DNA from 2 places in the Streptomyces sp. NPDC017890 genome. Region 1 is predicted to be linked to the other one. Evidence: riboswitches for the same ligand, from Rfam matches in the RefSeq annotation. Region 1 holds a riboswitch; the other holds the start of a gene.

Region 1 (7,244 bases):
ACTGCCGCCGGAACTCCGCGTCGAAGACCGGCTCCACGGGCGTCTGGTAGAGCATGTGGTGCACGAACCACAGCACGCTGTTGGCGATCCCGTTGTACGCGTCCGCGTGCACGTCGGCCGGTACGTCCAGCATCCGCACGCCGTCCTCGCCGATCCCGCGCCGCACCGCCTCGCGGTCACCGTCGCCGAGCGCGGAGCACACCCACAGCGCCCCCGCGTCCGGCCCGATGGCCGACAGTCCGGAGACCAGTCCGCCACCGCCGCGCTTGGCGTGCAGCGAACCGTCCTGACGCACCTCGTACGAGACCGGCCCCCTGTTGGAGGCGACCAGCACCTGAGCAGCACCGAAGCTTGAAGCCATACGCCTCAACCTAGCCCGGTCCCGAAACCCTCAAACGTGGTCACCTTCCACACCGGCTTCCACACCGGCCTCCGCACCGGCCCACGCCCCCGCCCGGCCGGTGTTCAGGCCACCCGCCGGGCCGCGTACTCCGCGATCTCCGTCATCGGGGGCCGCTCCTCGGTGTCCACGGAGTACGTACGCGGCTCGAAGCCGTCGGCGCCCCGTTCGAACTGGATGAGGGACGGGCGGACCAGGTGGCCGCGGGCCAGCCGGAGCTGGGCGGTGCGGTAGATCGCGGCGGACATGCGGCCCAGCGCCTGGCCGTCCTGGTGCCGGTGCCGGCGCACGCCGACGTCGACCTGCGCGAGGGCGTCCAGACCCACCAGGTGCAGGGAGTCGACCAGCATGCCCAGCTCGACCCCGTAGCCGACGGGGAAGGGAAGCTGCTCGAGGAGGGAGCGGCGGGCCGCGTACTCGCCGCCGAGCGGCTGGACGAAACCGGCCAGCTGCGGCCAGTGCATGTTGAGCAGCGGCCGGGCCATCAGCTCCGTGACCCGGCCGCCCTGCCCGGCCGCCGCGCCCAGCGGGCGGTCGTACATGGCCTTGACGAGGTGCACGTCCGGGTCAGTCAGCAGCGGGCCCACGATCCCGGAGACGAAGTCGGCGGAGAACTCGCGCAGGTCGGCGTCGACGAAGCACACGATGTCACCGCCGGTGACCAGCAGCGAGCGCCACAGCACCTCGCCCTTGCCGGGCACGGCCGGGATGCGGGGGAGGATCGCGTCACGGTGCACGACGCGCGCGCCCGCCGCCGCGGCCACCGCCGACGTACGGTCGCTCGATCCGGAGTCCACGACGACGATCTCGTCGACGAGCGGGACCCGCCCCATCAGGTCGCGGCGGATCACCGTGACGATGTCGCCGACCGTCGCCTCCTCGTCGAGGGCGGGCAGCACCACGCTGACCGACTGCCCGGTGGCGTGCTTGGCGGCGAGGAGCTGCTGGATCGGCCGGTCCGCCACGGACCAGGAGCGTGCGCTCAACCAGCGCTCGACTTCTTCCAGCACGTCCGGGGGCTCCTTCGTGATCCGTTGTGATCCATCTCGCGGTGCGGACGACTGTCTCAACCGCCCTGGCCTTCGGTTACAGTCTTGAACAACGCGGAGGCCTACCGCATGCCGGGGGTCACGCGCGCACCATCGCACGACAAGCGCACCACCGTTCAACAACCGAATACCGCTCATCCAGAGGGGCAGAGGGATACGGCCCGTTGAAGCCCCGGCAACCCTCCAGTCGGTTCTTGTCACGCAGACGTGGCGAGGCTCCCGACTAGGGAAGGTGCCAAATCCGTCTCACGGCGAGATGCGTCGTGAGGAAGATGAGGAGAAAGGGCCTCGCCTCCATGGCTGTGCAGACTGCCGAAAGCACCACCACCCCCGACGCTTCCGCTCCCGCCGGCTCCGTCGATCTGGGCCCCGCCGACGCGCTCTCCTGCCGCGAGTGCGGTCACCGTGTGCCGCTCGGCCCGGTCTTCGCCTGCGAGGAGTGTTTCGGCCCGCTGGAGATCGCCTACGACTTCTCGGCCTACGACACCGAGGAGCTCCGCGCGCGCATCGAGGCGGGCCCCGCGAACATCTGGCGTTACGCTCCGCTGCTGCCCGTCCCCGCCGACGTGGCCGAGAAGCCGAACATCAACCCCGGCTGGACCAAGCTGGTCAAGGCCGACAACCTGGCCCGCGAGCTGGGCGTCACCGGCGGTCTGTACGTCAAGGACGACTCCGGCAACCCGACGCACTCCTTCAAGGACCGCGTCGTCGCGCAGGCCATCGAGGCCGCCCGCGCCTTCGGCTTCACGACCCTCTCCTGCTCCTCCACCGGCAACCTCGCGGGTGCCGTCGGCGCCGCCGCCGCCCGCGCCGGTTTCCGCTCCTGCGTGTTCATCCCGCACGACCTGGAGCAGGGCAAGGTCGTCATGGCCGCCGTCTACGGCGGTGAACTCGTCGGTATCCAGGGCAACTACGACGACGTGAACCGCTTCTGCTCCGAGCTGATCGGCGACCCGGCGGGCGAGGGCTGGGGCTTCGTCAACGTCAACCTGCGGCCGTACTACGCGGAGGGTTCCAAGACCCTCGCGTACGAGATCTGCGAGCAGCTCGGCTGGCGGCTGCCCGACCAGATCGTCGTCCCGATCGCGTCCGGTTCCCAGCTCACGAAGATCGACAAGGGGCTGCAGGAGCTGATCAGGCTCGGGCTGGTCGAGGACAGGCCGTACCGGATCTTCGGCGCCCAGGCCGAGGGCTGCTCGCCGGTGTCCACCGCGTACAAGGCCGGTCACGACGTCGTACGCCCGCAGAAGCCGGACACCATCGCCAAGTCCCTGGCGATCGGCAACCCGGCCGACGGGCCCTACGTCCTCGACATCGCCCGTCGCACCGGCGGCGCCGTGGAGGACGTGACCGACGAGCAGGTCGTGGACGCCATCAAGCTGCTCGCGCGCACCGAGGGGATCTTCGCGGAGACGGCGGGCGGCGTGACGGTCGGCGTCACCAGGAAGCTGATCGAGAACGGCGTCCTGGACCCGTCGCTCACCACCGTCGTCCTCAACACCGGCGACGGCCTGAAGACCCTCGACGCGGTGGCCGGCACCGGCCTCACCGCCACCATCCGCCCGAACCTGGACTCCTTCCGAGAGGCTGGCCTCGCATGAGCGTGACCGTTCGCATCCCGACCATCCTGCGCACCTACACCGGCGGCAAGGCGGAGGTCAGCGCCGAGGGCGCGAACCTCGGCGAGGTCATCTCCGACCTGGAGAAGAACCACACCGGCATCGCCGCCCGGGTCCTGGACGACCAGGGCAAGCTGCGCCGCTTCGTCAACGTCTACGTCAACGACGACGACGTCCGCTTCGAGCAGGGCCTTGAGACCTCGACCCCCGACGGCGCGGGCGTCTCCATCATCCCGGCCGTCGCCGGCGGCTGATACGCGTCGTAGCGCGAATTGCCCTCTCCGTAAGAGAAACGGAGGGGGCAATTCCATGTGGTTGAGCACGGTAGAGTTGGGGAAAGCGCTCCCGTTCGCAAGATCGGGAACCCTCGATTCCTGCCGCACGCCCGACAAGATGTAGCCAAAGTGTGGGCGTCTTTCGCGGCTTTTGTTCTTTTTGTGTGCCCCGACTTGACCCGAATTCAGGCGAATTCTCGCCACATTCCGGACCGGGTGCGTCCAGATTTCTCGTCCAATTGACCTGTTGCAGACGGCAGTTGGACAGATACATTCAGCCGCGGTCGACGCGTTCCGGCGCACGCCCCCAGTCGTGGGGGGCGAGGTCTGACCCGGGTCCGCGAAGTGCGGATCTGTGCAAGGGCCAGTAATAGGGGAGTTAGGCATGGCTCAGGGCACCGTCAAGTGGTTCAACGCGGAGAAGGGGTACGGCTTCATCGCGGTCGACGGTGGTGCGGATGTTTTCGTCCACTACAGCGCGATTCAGATGGACGGCTACCGCACCCTCGAAGAAGGCCAGCGGGTCGAGTTCGAGATCTCGCAGGGTCAGAAGGGCCCGCAGGCCGACATGGTTCGCCTCAGCGCCTGAGACGCGCGGCCACCGCAGCATTGGTCTTCATCCGAAGGGCCCGTACCTCCCGGGGTACGGGCCCTTCGGCCTGCCCGGACCTGCCCCGGAATCCTCCCCGGACCTGCCCCGGAGCCCTCCCCGGACCTGCCCCGGAGCCCTCCCCGGACCTGCCCCGCACCCGCTTCGCACCCGCTTCGGACCCGCCCGGACCCTTGTTCGCGGGCGGCTGAGAGCAGGTGTCGATCCCCGAGAGGCGCTTGCACTCGGCAGGGGCGAGTGCTAATCATTGCGTTAGCACTCTGAAGGTGAGAGTGACAACGAAGGACCGGGTCGGTGAGGCCCGCAGGCCGGGTGGGGAAGGAACCACAAGGCAGGCGAGCCGTCCGTCGCGGGCGCGGGCGCGGTCCGAAGGAATCACCCCCAGTCCTGGAGGGACCACTTCACATGGCCAAGATCATCGCGTTCGACGAGGAGGCACGGCGCGGCCTCGAGCGCGGCATGAACCAGCTCGCGGACGCCGTCAAGGTGACGCTCGGCCCCAAGGGCCGCAACGTCGTCCTCGAGAAGAAGTGGGGCGCCCCCACGATCACCAACGATGGTGTGTCCATCGCCAAGGAGATCGAGCTCGAGGACCCGTACGAGAAGATCGGCGCCGAGCTGGTCAAGGAAGTCGCCAAGAAGACGGACGACGTCGCCGGTGACGGTACGACCACCGCGACCGTTCTCGCCCAGGCCCTGGTCAAGGAAGGCCTGCGCAACGTCGCGGCCGGCGCCAACCCGATGGCCCTGAAGCGCGGTATCGAGAAGGCCGTCGAGGCCGTCTCCGCCGCCCTGCTGGAGCAGGCGAAGGACGTCGAGACCAAGGAGCAGATCGCCTCCACGGCCTCCATCTCCGCCGCCGACACCCAGATCGGCGAGCTCATCGCCGAGGCCATGGACAAGGTCGGCAAGGAAGGCGTCATCACCGTCGAGGAGTCCCAGACCTTCGGTCTGGAGCTGGAGCTCACCGAGGGTATGCGCTTCGACAAGGGCTACATCTCGGCGTACTTCGCCACCGACATGGAGCGTATGGAGGCGTCCCTGGACGACCCGTACATCCTCATCGCCAACTCCAAGATCGGCAACGTCAAGGACCTGCTGCCGCTCCTGGAGAAGGTCATGCAGTCGGGCAAGCCGCTGCTGATCATCGCCGAGGACGTCGAGGGCGAGGCCCTGTCGACCCTGGTCGTCAACAAGATCCGCGGCACCTTCAAGTCCGTCGCCGTCAAGGCCCCGGGCTTCGGCGACCGCCGCAAGGCCATGCTCGGCGACATCGCCATCCTCACGGGCGGCGAGGTCATCTCCGAGGAGGTCGGCCTCAAGCTCGAGAACGCCACGCTCGACCTGCTGGGCAGCGCGCGCAAGGTCGTCATCACCAAGGACGAGACCACGATCGTGGACGGCGCCGGCTCCGCCGACCAGGTCCAGGGCCGGGTCAACCAGATCCGCGCCGAGATCGAGAACAGCGACTCGGACTACGACCGCGAGAAGCTCCAGGAGCGCCTGGCGAAGCTGGCCGGCGGCGTGGCCGTCATCAAGGCCGGTGCCGCCACCGAGGTCGAGCTCAAGGAGCGCAAGCACCGCATCGAGGACGCCGTTCGCAACGCGAAGGCGGCCGTCGAGGAGGGCATCGTCGCCGGTGGTGGCGTGGCCCTGCTCCAGGCCTCCCAGGTCTTCGAGAAGCTGGAGCTGACGGGTGACGAGGCGACCGGCGCCAACGCCGTGAAGCTCGCCCTGGAGGCCCCGCTGAAGCAGATCGCCGTCAACGGTGGTCTCGAGGGCGGCGTCGTCGTGGAGAAGGTCCGCAACCTGACCGTCGGCCACGGCCTGAACGCCGCGACCGGTGAGTACGTCGACATGATCGCCGAAGGCATCATCGACCCGGCGAAGGTGACCCGCTCTGCCCTGCAGAACGCCGCCTCCATCGCCGCGCTGTTCCTCACCACCGAGGCCGTCATCGCCGACAAGCCGGAGAAGGCCGCCGCGGGCGGCGCCCCGGGCGGCATGCCGGGCGGTGACATGGACTTCTGATCGGCCTCCGGCTGATCAAGCGTCCTTCACGTACCGAGGGCGGCATCCCCTGTTCCGGCAGGGGGTGCCGCCCTCGGGCGTTGTCCGGGGACGGCCCCGACCGGCGCCGCCGGTCGACGGCCTCGTCGGACTATGACCTGGGCCACTGATGCCGGGCGGCCGGAATGCGTGCGACGGGCCGGCCCGTTGTCCCGTGCAGGTGCATGCATCTGCACATACTGACCGGTACCTCCAGAGGAGCCCCCACGTGACCGTCACCGCCGCCGACGCCGCCTCGCGCGCCGCCCAGGTCCTCGCCCGCCCGGCCACCATCAACGGCCTGACCGTGCCGAACCGCATCGCGATGGCGCCGATGACCCGGATGTTCTCGCCCGGCGGCGTCCCCGGCGAGGACGTGGTCTCGTACTACTCCCGTCGCGCCGCCGCCGGTGTCGGCCTGATCGTCACCGAGGGTACCTACGTCGGCCACGACTCGGCCGGGCTGAGCGACCGCGTACCGCGTTTCCACGGTGACGAGCAGCTGGCCGGCTGGGCGAAGGCCGCCGAGGCGGTGCACGCGGCCGGCGGCACGATCGTGCCGCAGCTGTGGCACATCGGCATGGTCCGCAAGCAGGGCGACCAGCCCTTCCCCGACGCCCCTGCCGTCGGCCCGTCCGGTCTGCGGATCGGCGAGGACGAGGTCACCGGCAAGGCGATGACCCAGCGCGACGTGGACGACGTCATCGGCGCCTTCGCCGAGGCCGCTGCCGCCGCCGAGCGCATCGGCTTCGACGGCGTGGAGATCCACGGCGCCCACGGCTACCTTCTCGACCAGTTCCTGTGGGCGGGCACCAACCGCCGCACCGACGCCTACGGCGGCGACCCGGTGGCCCGCACCCGCTTCGCCGCCGAGATCGTGGCCGCCGTACGCGAGACCGTCTCGCCCGAGTTCCCGGTGATCTTCCGCTACTCGCAGTGGAAGATGGACGCCTACGACGCCCGCCTCGCCGAGACCCCCGAGGAGCTGGAGGCCATCCTCGCGCCGCTCGCCGCGGCCGGCGTCGACGCCTTCCACGCGTCCACCCGCCGCTACTGGCTGCCCGAGTTCGACGACTCCGACCTCAACCTCGCCGGCTGGACCAAGAAGCTGACCGGCAGGCCCACCATCACGGTCGGCTCGGTCGGCCTGGAGGGCGAGTTCACCAAGTCCTTCCAGGGCGAGGGAGCCACGCTCGGCAGCCTCGACAACCTCCTGGACCGTATGGAACGCGACGAGTTCGA
Region 2 (7,244 bases), on a different contig from region 1:
CGTCTGGCCGCTCGGTCACATCAACGCGATGAACCTCGCGCTGGGCCTGACCCTGGGCGTGGCGCTGTTCGCCATCGGCGCGGGCGCCGTCCACTGGGCGCGCACCCTGATGTCCGACGAGGAGGTCGCCGACGAGCGGCACCCGATCGAGGCCTCGCCCGAGGTCCGCGCGAAGGTCCACGCGGACTTCAAGCAGGGTGCCAAGGAGTCGGTGATCGGCCGGCGCAAGCTGATCCGCAACACGATGTTCGGGGCGCTCACGCTGGTGCCGCTCTCCGGCGTCGTCCTGCTGCGCGACCTCGGCCCGCTGCCCGGGACGAAGCTCCGCCACACGCTGTGGTCCAAGGGCAAGCTGCTCGTCAACATGAACACGAACGAGCCGATGCGCCCGTCGGACATCGCGGTCGGTTCCCTCACCTTCGCCAAGCCCGAGGGCCTGGAGGAGCACGACCACGGTTTCCAGAACGAGATCGCCAAGGCCGCCCTGATGATCATCCGGCTGGAGCCGGAGGCCATCAAGGACAAGCGCGAGCTCGAGTGGTCGCACGAGGGCGTCGTGGCGTACTCGAAGATCTGCACCCACGTCGGGTGCCCGATCTCCCTGTACGAGCAGCAGACGCACCACGCGCTGTGCCCGTGCCACCAGTCCACCTTCGACCTTGCCGACGGTGCCCGGGTGATCTTCGGTCCCGCCGGCCACCCCCTGCCGCAGCTGCGGATCGGCGTGAACGACGAGGGCTATCTCGAAGCGCTCAGCGACTTCGAGGAGCCCGTCGGTCCTGCATTCTGGGAGCGCGGATGAGTACTGCAGCGAGCAACCCGAACCCGTCCGCCGGCGCGTCGGCGGGCCGATCGCGCGGAAAGGCCCCGGCCGGCGAACGCGTCGCCGACTGGGCCGACGGCCGGCTCGGGATCTACTCCCTGGCCAAGGCCAACATGCGCAAGATCTTCCCGGACCACTGGTCCTTCATGCTGGGTGAGATCTGCCTCTACAGCTTCATCATCATCATCCTCACGGGTGTGTACCTGACGCTGTTCTTCCACCCGTCGATGAACGAGGTGGAGTACCACGGCTCGTACGTCCCGATGCAGGGACAGCTGATGAGTGAGGCGTACAAGTCGACGCTCGACATCAGCTTCGACATCCGGGGTGGTCTGCTGATCCGGCAGATCCACCACTGGGCGGCGATCATCTTCCTCGCCGGCATGTTCGTGCACATGATGCGCGTCTTCTTCACCGGCGCGTTCCGCAAGCCGCGTGAGATCAACTGGCTGTTCGGCTTCCTGCTGTTCGTCCTGGGCATGTTCACCGGTTTCACCGGCTACTCGCTCCCGGACGACCTGCTCTCCGGCACCGGTGTCCGCTTCACGCAGGGCGCGATCCTGTCCGTGCCGATCGTCGGTACGTACATCTCGATGTTCCTGTTCGGCGGGGAGTTCCCGGGGACCGACTTCGTCGCCCGGTTCTACTCGATCCACATCCTGCTGCTGCCGGGCATCATGCTCGGGCTCGTGGTCGGCCACCTGATCCTGGTCTTCTACCACAAGCACACGCAGTTCGCGGGTCCCGGCAAGACCAACAAGAACGTCGTCGGCATGCCGCTGCTGCCGGTGTACATGGCGAAGGCCGGAGGCTTCTTCTTCCTGGTCTTCGGTGTCATCGCGGCCATCGCCGGCTTCGTGTCGGTCAACCCGATCTGGGCCATCGGCCCCTACCGGCCGGACATGGTCTCCACCGGCGCCCAGCCCGACTGGTACATGGGCTTCGCCGAAGGCCTGGTCCGCGCCATGCCGGGCTGGGAGATCAACTTCTGGGGTCACACGCTCGTCCTGGGTGTCTTCATCCCACTCGTGATCTTCGGGATCTTCCTCGCGATGATCGCGCTGTACCCGTTCATCGAGTCCTGGGTCACCGGGGACAAGCGCGAGCACCACATCCTGGACCGGCCGCGCAACGCCCCGACCCGGACGGCGTTCGGTGTGGCCTGGGTCACCGCGTACATGATCATGCTGATCGGCGGTGGCAACGACATCGTCGCCACGCACTTCCACCTGTCGATCAACGCGGTCACCTGGTTCGTGCGGATCGGGTTCTTCGTCGGCCCGGTCATCGCGTTCATCGTCACCAAGCGGATCTGTCTCGGCCTTCAGCGCCGGGACAAGGAGAAGGTGCTGCACGGCCGCGAGTCGGGCATCATCAAGCGCCTGCCGCACGGTGAGTTCATCGAGGTGCACGAGCCGCTCAGCCAGGAGCAGCTGCACACGCTCACGGCGCACGAGCAGTACAAGCCGGCCGAGATCGGCCCCACGGTCGACGAGAACGGTGTCGAGCGCAAGGTGAAGAGCACCGAGAAGCTCCGCGCCAAGCTCAGCGAGGCGTACTACGGCGAGGAGTCGCAGATTCCGAAGCCGACCGTCGAGGAGTACAAGGAGATCACGAGCGGCCACGGCCACCACTGACCCTCCAGCGTCGCCACACCACGGTCGAAGGGCCCCGTCCGTTCCTCGGACGGGGCCCTTCGCCGTGCCCCGGGGCTGGATAGGGTGGGACCACACTCCTTTCCACGACACACACACGATTCAGGAGCGGCTCATGAGCGCTGTGACTCCCGCTGGAGGCGACACCGCGGCGGGCCGCTCCTGGCCCGCCCTGCTGAACGGACTGCTGGACGGCCAGGACCTGTCCGCGGACGACACCGCCTGGGCGCTGGACGTGATCATGCGCGGCGAGGCGACCGACGCGCAGATCGCCGGCTTCGCGGTGGCGCTCAGGTCCAAGGGGGAGACCGTCGAGGAGATCTCCGGCCTCGTGCGCACCATGTACGCGCACGCCAACGTGATCGAGGTGCCGGGGGACACGGTCGACATCGTCGGGACCGGGGGTGACGGCGCGAAGACGGTCAACATCTCCACCATGTCGGCGATCGTGGTGGCCGGCACGGGCGCGAAGGTCGTCAAGCACGGCAACCGGGCCGCGTCGTCGGCGTCCGGGGCCTCCGACGTCCTGGAGAAGCTCGGGGTCAATCTGGAGCTGACGCCGGAGCGGGTGGCGCAGGTCGCCGAGGAGGCCGGCATCACCTTCTGCTTCGCCGTGAAGTTCCACCCGTCGCTGCGCCATGTGGCGGCGGCGCGCGGCCAGCTCGGCATCCGTACGGTGTTCAACTTCCTGGGCCCGCTGACCAACCCCGCCCAGGTGAAGTCCCAGGCGATCGGGGTCGCCCACGCCCGGATGGCGCCGATCATCGCCGGTGTCTTCGCCGAGCGCGGCCACTCCTCCCTCGTGTTCCGCGGCGACGACGGCCTCGACGAGCTGACCACGACCTCCACCTCCCGGGTCTGGGTCGTGCGGGACGGCCGGGTCACCGAGGAGACCTTCGACCCGCGGGACGTCGGCCTCGAACTGGTGCCCGTGGAGGCGCTGCGCGGTGCCGACGCCTCCTACAACGCCGACGTCGCCCGCCGTCTGCTGGCAGGCGAGACGGGCCCCGTACGGGACGCGGTGCTGCTGAACTCCGCGGCGGCCCTGGTCGCCCTGGAGCCCGGCGAGGCGCCGCTGGCCGAGCAGATCCGGGCCGGCATGGACCGGGCCGCCGAGGCGATCGACTCGGGCGCCGCCAAGCGCGCCCTGGACCGCTGGGTGGCCGCGAGCAACGCGTAACGGCCTTCCCGTGTGACGCGTAACGGCCTTTCCGTGTGACGCGTAACGGCCTTTCCGTGTGACGAGCGTCCCGCGATCCGGACCCGGGTTGCGGGACGCCGATCTTTTCCCGTACGTTCCTTGGCAGGTCATGAGTGACAGTCATCAGGCCCCGGCCGACTGTCCGGCAACCCTCCGTCCGTGGCGGGGTGCCCCGGGTGAAGACCAGGCCGTAGGCAGCGAGGTCTACGGCAAGCGCGGACCCCTCGCACGCTCTCGGAAGTGTGGGTCCAGGGGTCCTGGGTCGTCCGAGGGAGTCTCCCGTGAACCAGCGAATGCGATAGGGCCGCAGAGCCCCGCCTCCGCACCGTCCTTCCTCACCTTCCTGGCTTCTCCCACGCCTGAGCCGTCGCGGTCCGCGTGGTGACGTCGCCTGCCCTCACGTCACGGGAGTCCCCCATGTCCGTTTCCACCCTTGCCGCCGGCCAGTCGGTCTGTCCTCCTCTGCCCGTTCTCGGCGGCGATGTCACCGTGCCGCTCGTCACCGGCGGCGAGGTCACCTACGCCGCCCTCGACTACGCCGCCAGCGCGCCCGCGCTCCAGCGGGTCTGGGACGACGTGGCGGCCTACGCCCCCTACTACGGCAGCGTCCACCGGGGCGCCGGGTACCTGTCGCAGCTGTCGACCGACCTGTTCGAGAACGCCCGGAACGCCGTCGCGGAGTTCCTCGGCTGCCGGGAAGGGGACCAGGTCGTGTTCACCCGGTCCACCACCGACTCGCTCAACCTGCTCGCCGCCGCGCTGCCCGCCGACTGCCGGGTCTTCGTCTTCGAGACCGAGCACCACGCCTCGCTGCTGCCCTGGCGGGGTGCCGACGTGACCTTCCTGGACGCCCCGCGCACCCCCGCGCAGGCCGTCGAGACCCTGGAGCGCGCCCTCGCCGCCCGCGAGCCGTACGGGCCCGCCCTGGTCTGCGTCACCGGCGCCTCCAACGTCACCGGCGAACTGTGGCCGGTACGCGAACTCGCCGCCGCCGCGCACGCGCACGGCGCCCGGATCGTGCTCGACGCCGCCCAGCTCGCCCCGCACCACCCCGTCTCGGTGGCCGGCCTGGACGTGGACTGGGTGGCCTTCTCCGGGCACAAGCTCTACGCGCCCTTCGGCTCCGGGGTGCTGGCCGGGCGGGCCGACTGGCTGCGCGAGGCGGAGCCGTACCTCGCCGGTGGCGGCGCCAGCCGCAGCGTCACCCGGCGCGCAGACGGCGGCGTGGACGTGGAATGGCACGACAGCGCCGCGCGGCACGAGGCAGGGTCGCCCAACGTCATCGGCGCCTACGCCATCGCCTCCGCCTGCAAGGCGCTCACCGAGGCCGGGTTCGACACGCTGGTCGCCCGCGAGGAGTACCTCATCGGCAAGGTGCGGGAAGGGCTCGCCGGGGTACCGCAGGTGCGCGTCCTGTCCCTCTTCGGCGACGACGCCCCCCGCGTCGGCGTGCTCTCCTTCGTCGTCGAAGGCTGGAACAGCTCCCACTTCGCCGCCGCGCTCTCCGCCGAGTACGGCATCGGCGTGCGCGACGGCCTGTTCTGCGCCCACCCGCTGGTGCGCACCCTGCTCGGCAGCGACCCGCAGGCGCAGGGCGAGTGCGGCGCCCCCGAGGCGGCGCCCGGCGAGAAGTCCCTCAACGCCATCCGCGTCAGTTTCGGCGCGGGCACGCCGGACGAGCACGTCGAACGGTTCGTGGACGCGGTCAAAGAGCTGGTGAACGACGGAGCCCGGTGGAACTACCGTACCGAGGACGGGCGTTGCGTGCCCGACACGACCTCCGCCGCCTGAGCCGTCCGGCCCGGCAGCCGTGACCCCAGCAGGATCATCCGCAACGCCCGCTCCGTGGCGTCCGTGAGGAGTTCGGAGGCGCGCAGCAGCGCGTCCGCCAGGGCCATCGGTGCCGGCATGATGCCGTGGCAGGCGTCCACCCCGGGCACCTCGTGCGCGCCCTCGCCGAGGGTGCCGGCCAGGGCGAGGACGGGACGGCCGTAGAGCTTGGCCCGGCGGGCCACCTCGGCGGGGACCTTGCCGCGCGGCGTCTGGTGGTCCAGAGCGCCCTCGGCGGTGAGGACCAGGTCGGCGCGGGCGAGGCGGCCGTCCAGGTCGAGGTGGTCGAGGAGCACGTCGAAGCGGGGCAGCAGCCGGGCCCCGACGGCGGCCAGGCCCGCGCCCAGCCCGCCGGAGGCGCCGGTGCCGGGGCCGCTTCGCAGGTCGGTGCCGGTGACACCGAGGTCGCGGGTGGCGACGCGCGCCCAGTTCTCCAGTCCGGCCGACAACTCCTCGATCTGCGCGGGCGTCGCCCCCTTCTGCGGGCCGAACACCCGGGCCACGCCCCGCTCGCCGCACAGCACGTTGAACGGGTTGCAGGCGACGAGCAGCTCGGTGTCCTTCAGCCGGACGTCCAGGCCGGACGGGTCGATGCGGGCGAGGCGGATCAGCTCCCGGCCGCCGCGCGGGAGTTCGAAGCCGTCCGCGTCCAGCAGCCGGGCCCCGAGCGCCTGGAGCGCGCCGGCGCCCCCGTCGGACGTGCCGGAGTCGCCGCAGCCGACCAGAACGCGGCGCACCCCGGTGTCGAGCGTGGCGCGGATCAGCTCGCCGACGCCGTACGTGGTCGTCGCGCCCGGGTCGCGCAGGGCGCGGGGGACCAGGGACAGGCCCGCGACGGCCGCCATCTCCACCACCGCCGTGTCCCGGGCGCCGAGCAGCGCGAAGTGGGTGCCGACGGGCTCGCCGACCGGGCCGGTGGCGGCCAGCGCGACCAGCCGCCCGCCGGTCGCGGACGCCAGCGCGGCGGCCGTGCCCTCGCCGCCGTCGACGAGCGGGATGCGGTCGATCTCGGCGTGGGGCAGGACCCGGCGGACGCCCGCCGCGATGGCGTCGGCGGCGGCCTGGGCGGACAGGGACTCCTTGAAGCCGCTGGGGGCCACGACGACACGGCCCAGCAGGGAGGGCACCGAGGAGGCGGGCGAGGGGGAAGGGACGACGGACATGGAGGGCTCCTTCAACGGGTCACGGGTACGCCGAGCAGCGGCCAGACGGCGGCGGCGAAGAACAGCACGAGCGCGGCGGTCAGCGGGGCCAGGACGGCCGACAGCCGCAGCAGGTCGCGCGGGGTGTAGGTGGGGGTGCCGGGGATGTCGGAGAAGAGCGTGACCGGCTTGGCGGAGGCCGGCAGGGTGTGACAGAAACCGGCGGCGGCGGTCGACGCGAGAGCGGCGGCGACGGGGTTGACCCCGGCGCCCACGGCCGCGGCGATCACCAGCGGGACCAGGACGGAGGAACGGGCGGAGCGGGACTGGAGGACCAGGTGGGCCGCGGTGCTGATCGCGATCACCACGCCGAGGAAGACGGCCGGCGCGACGTGCGAGGGCAGCCCCGACACCAGCCACCTCGCCGCACCGGAGTCGGCGAGGGCGACGCCCATCGCCATGGTCGCCGCCATGAACAGAAGCAGCGACCAGGGCACGGTCTTGAGGGCGTCCTTGAGCCGTACGGTGCCGAGCGCGGGGGTGGAGGCGACGACCGCGCCGATCAGCGCCACGACCGCGGGCGAGACGTGGTG

What was found. Region 1 has a riboswitch for S-adenosylmethionine ahead of thrC (threonine synthase). Riboswitches for the same ligand answer to the same signal wherever they lie in the genome.
Region 2: another riboswitch for S-adenosylmethionine. It lies ahead of ACH4F2_RS08925 (aminotransferase class V-fold PLP-dependent enzyme); the one in region 1 lies ahead of thrC (threonine synthase).

Annotation. Positions count from the first base shown of each region.
Region 1 is NZ_JBIRHU010000013.1:75,219-82,462, forward strand. It holds gene ACH4F2_RS18645 (trehalose-6-phosphate synthase) at 1-361, opposite strand, end outside; gene ACH4F2_RS18650 (glucosyl-3-phosphoglycerate synthase) at 466-1,410, opposite strand; SAM riboswitch class I at 1,581-1,728, shown strand; gene thrC (threonine synthase) at 1,746-3,050, shown strand; gene ACH4F2_RS18660 (MoaD/ThiS family protein) at 3,047-3,322, shown strand; gene ACH4F2_RS18665 (cold-shock protein) at 3,729-3,932, shown strand; gene groL (chaperonin GroEL) at 4,359-5,984, shown strand; gene ACH4F2_RS18675 (NADH:flavin oxidoreductase) at 6,232-7,244, shown strand, end outside.
Region 2 is NZ_JBIRHU010000005.1:199,170-206,413, forward strand. It holds gene ACH4F2_RS08910 (Rieske 2Fe-2S domain-containing protein) at 1-802, shown strand, start outside; gene ACH4F2_RS08915 (cytochrome bc complex cytochrome b subunit) at 799-2,460, shown strand; gene trpD (anthranilate phosphoribosyltransferase) at 2,594-3,658, shown strand; SAM riboswitch class IV at 3,785-3,901, shown strand; gene ACH4F2_RS08925 (aminotransferase class V-fold PLP-dependent enzyme) at 4,097-5,470, shown strand; gene ACH4F2_RS08930 (glycerate kinase) at 5,419-6,627, opposite strand; gene ACH4F2_RS08935 (SLC13 family permease) at 6,684-7,244, opposite strand, start outside.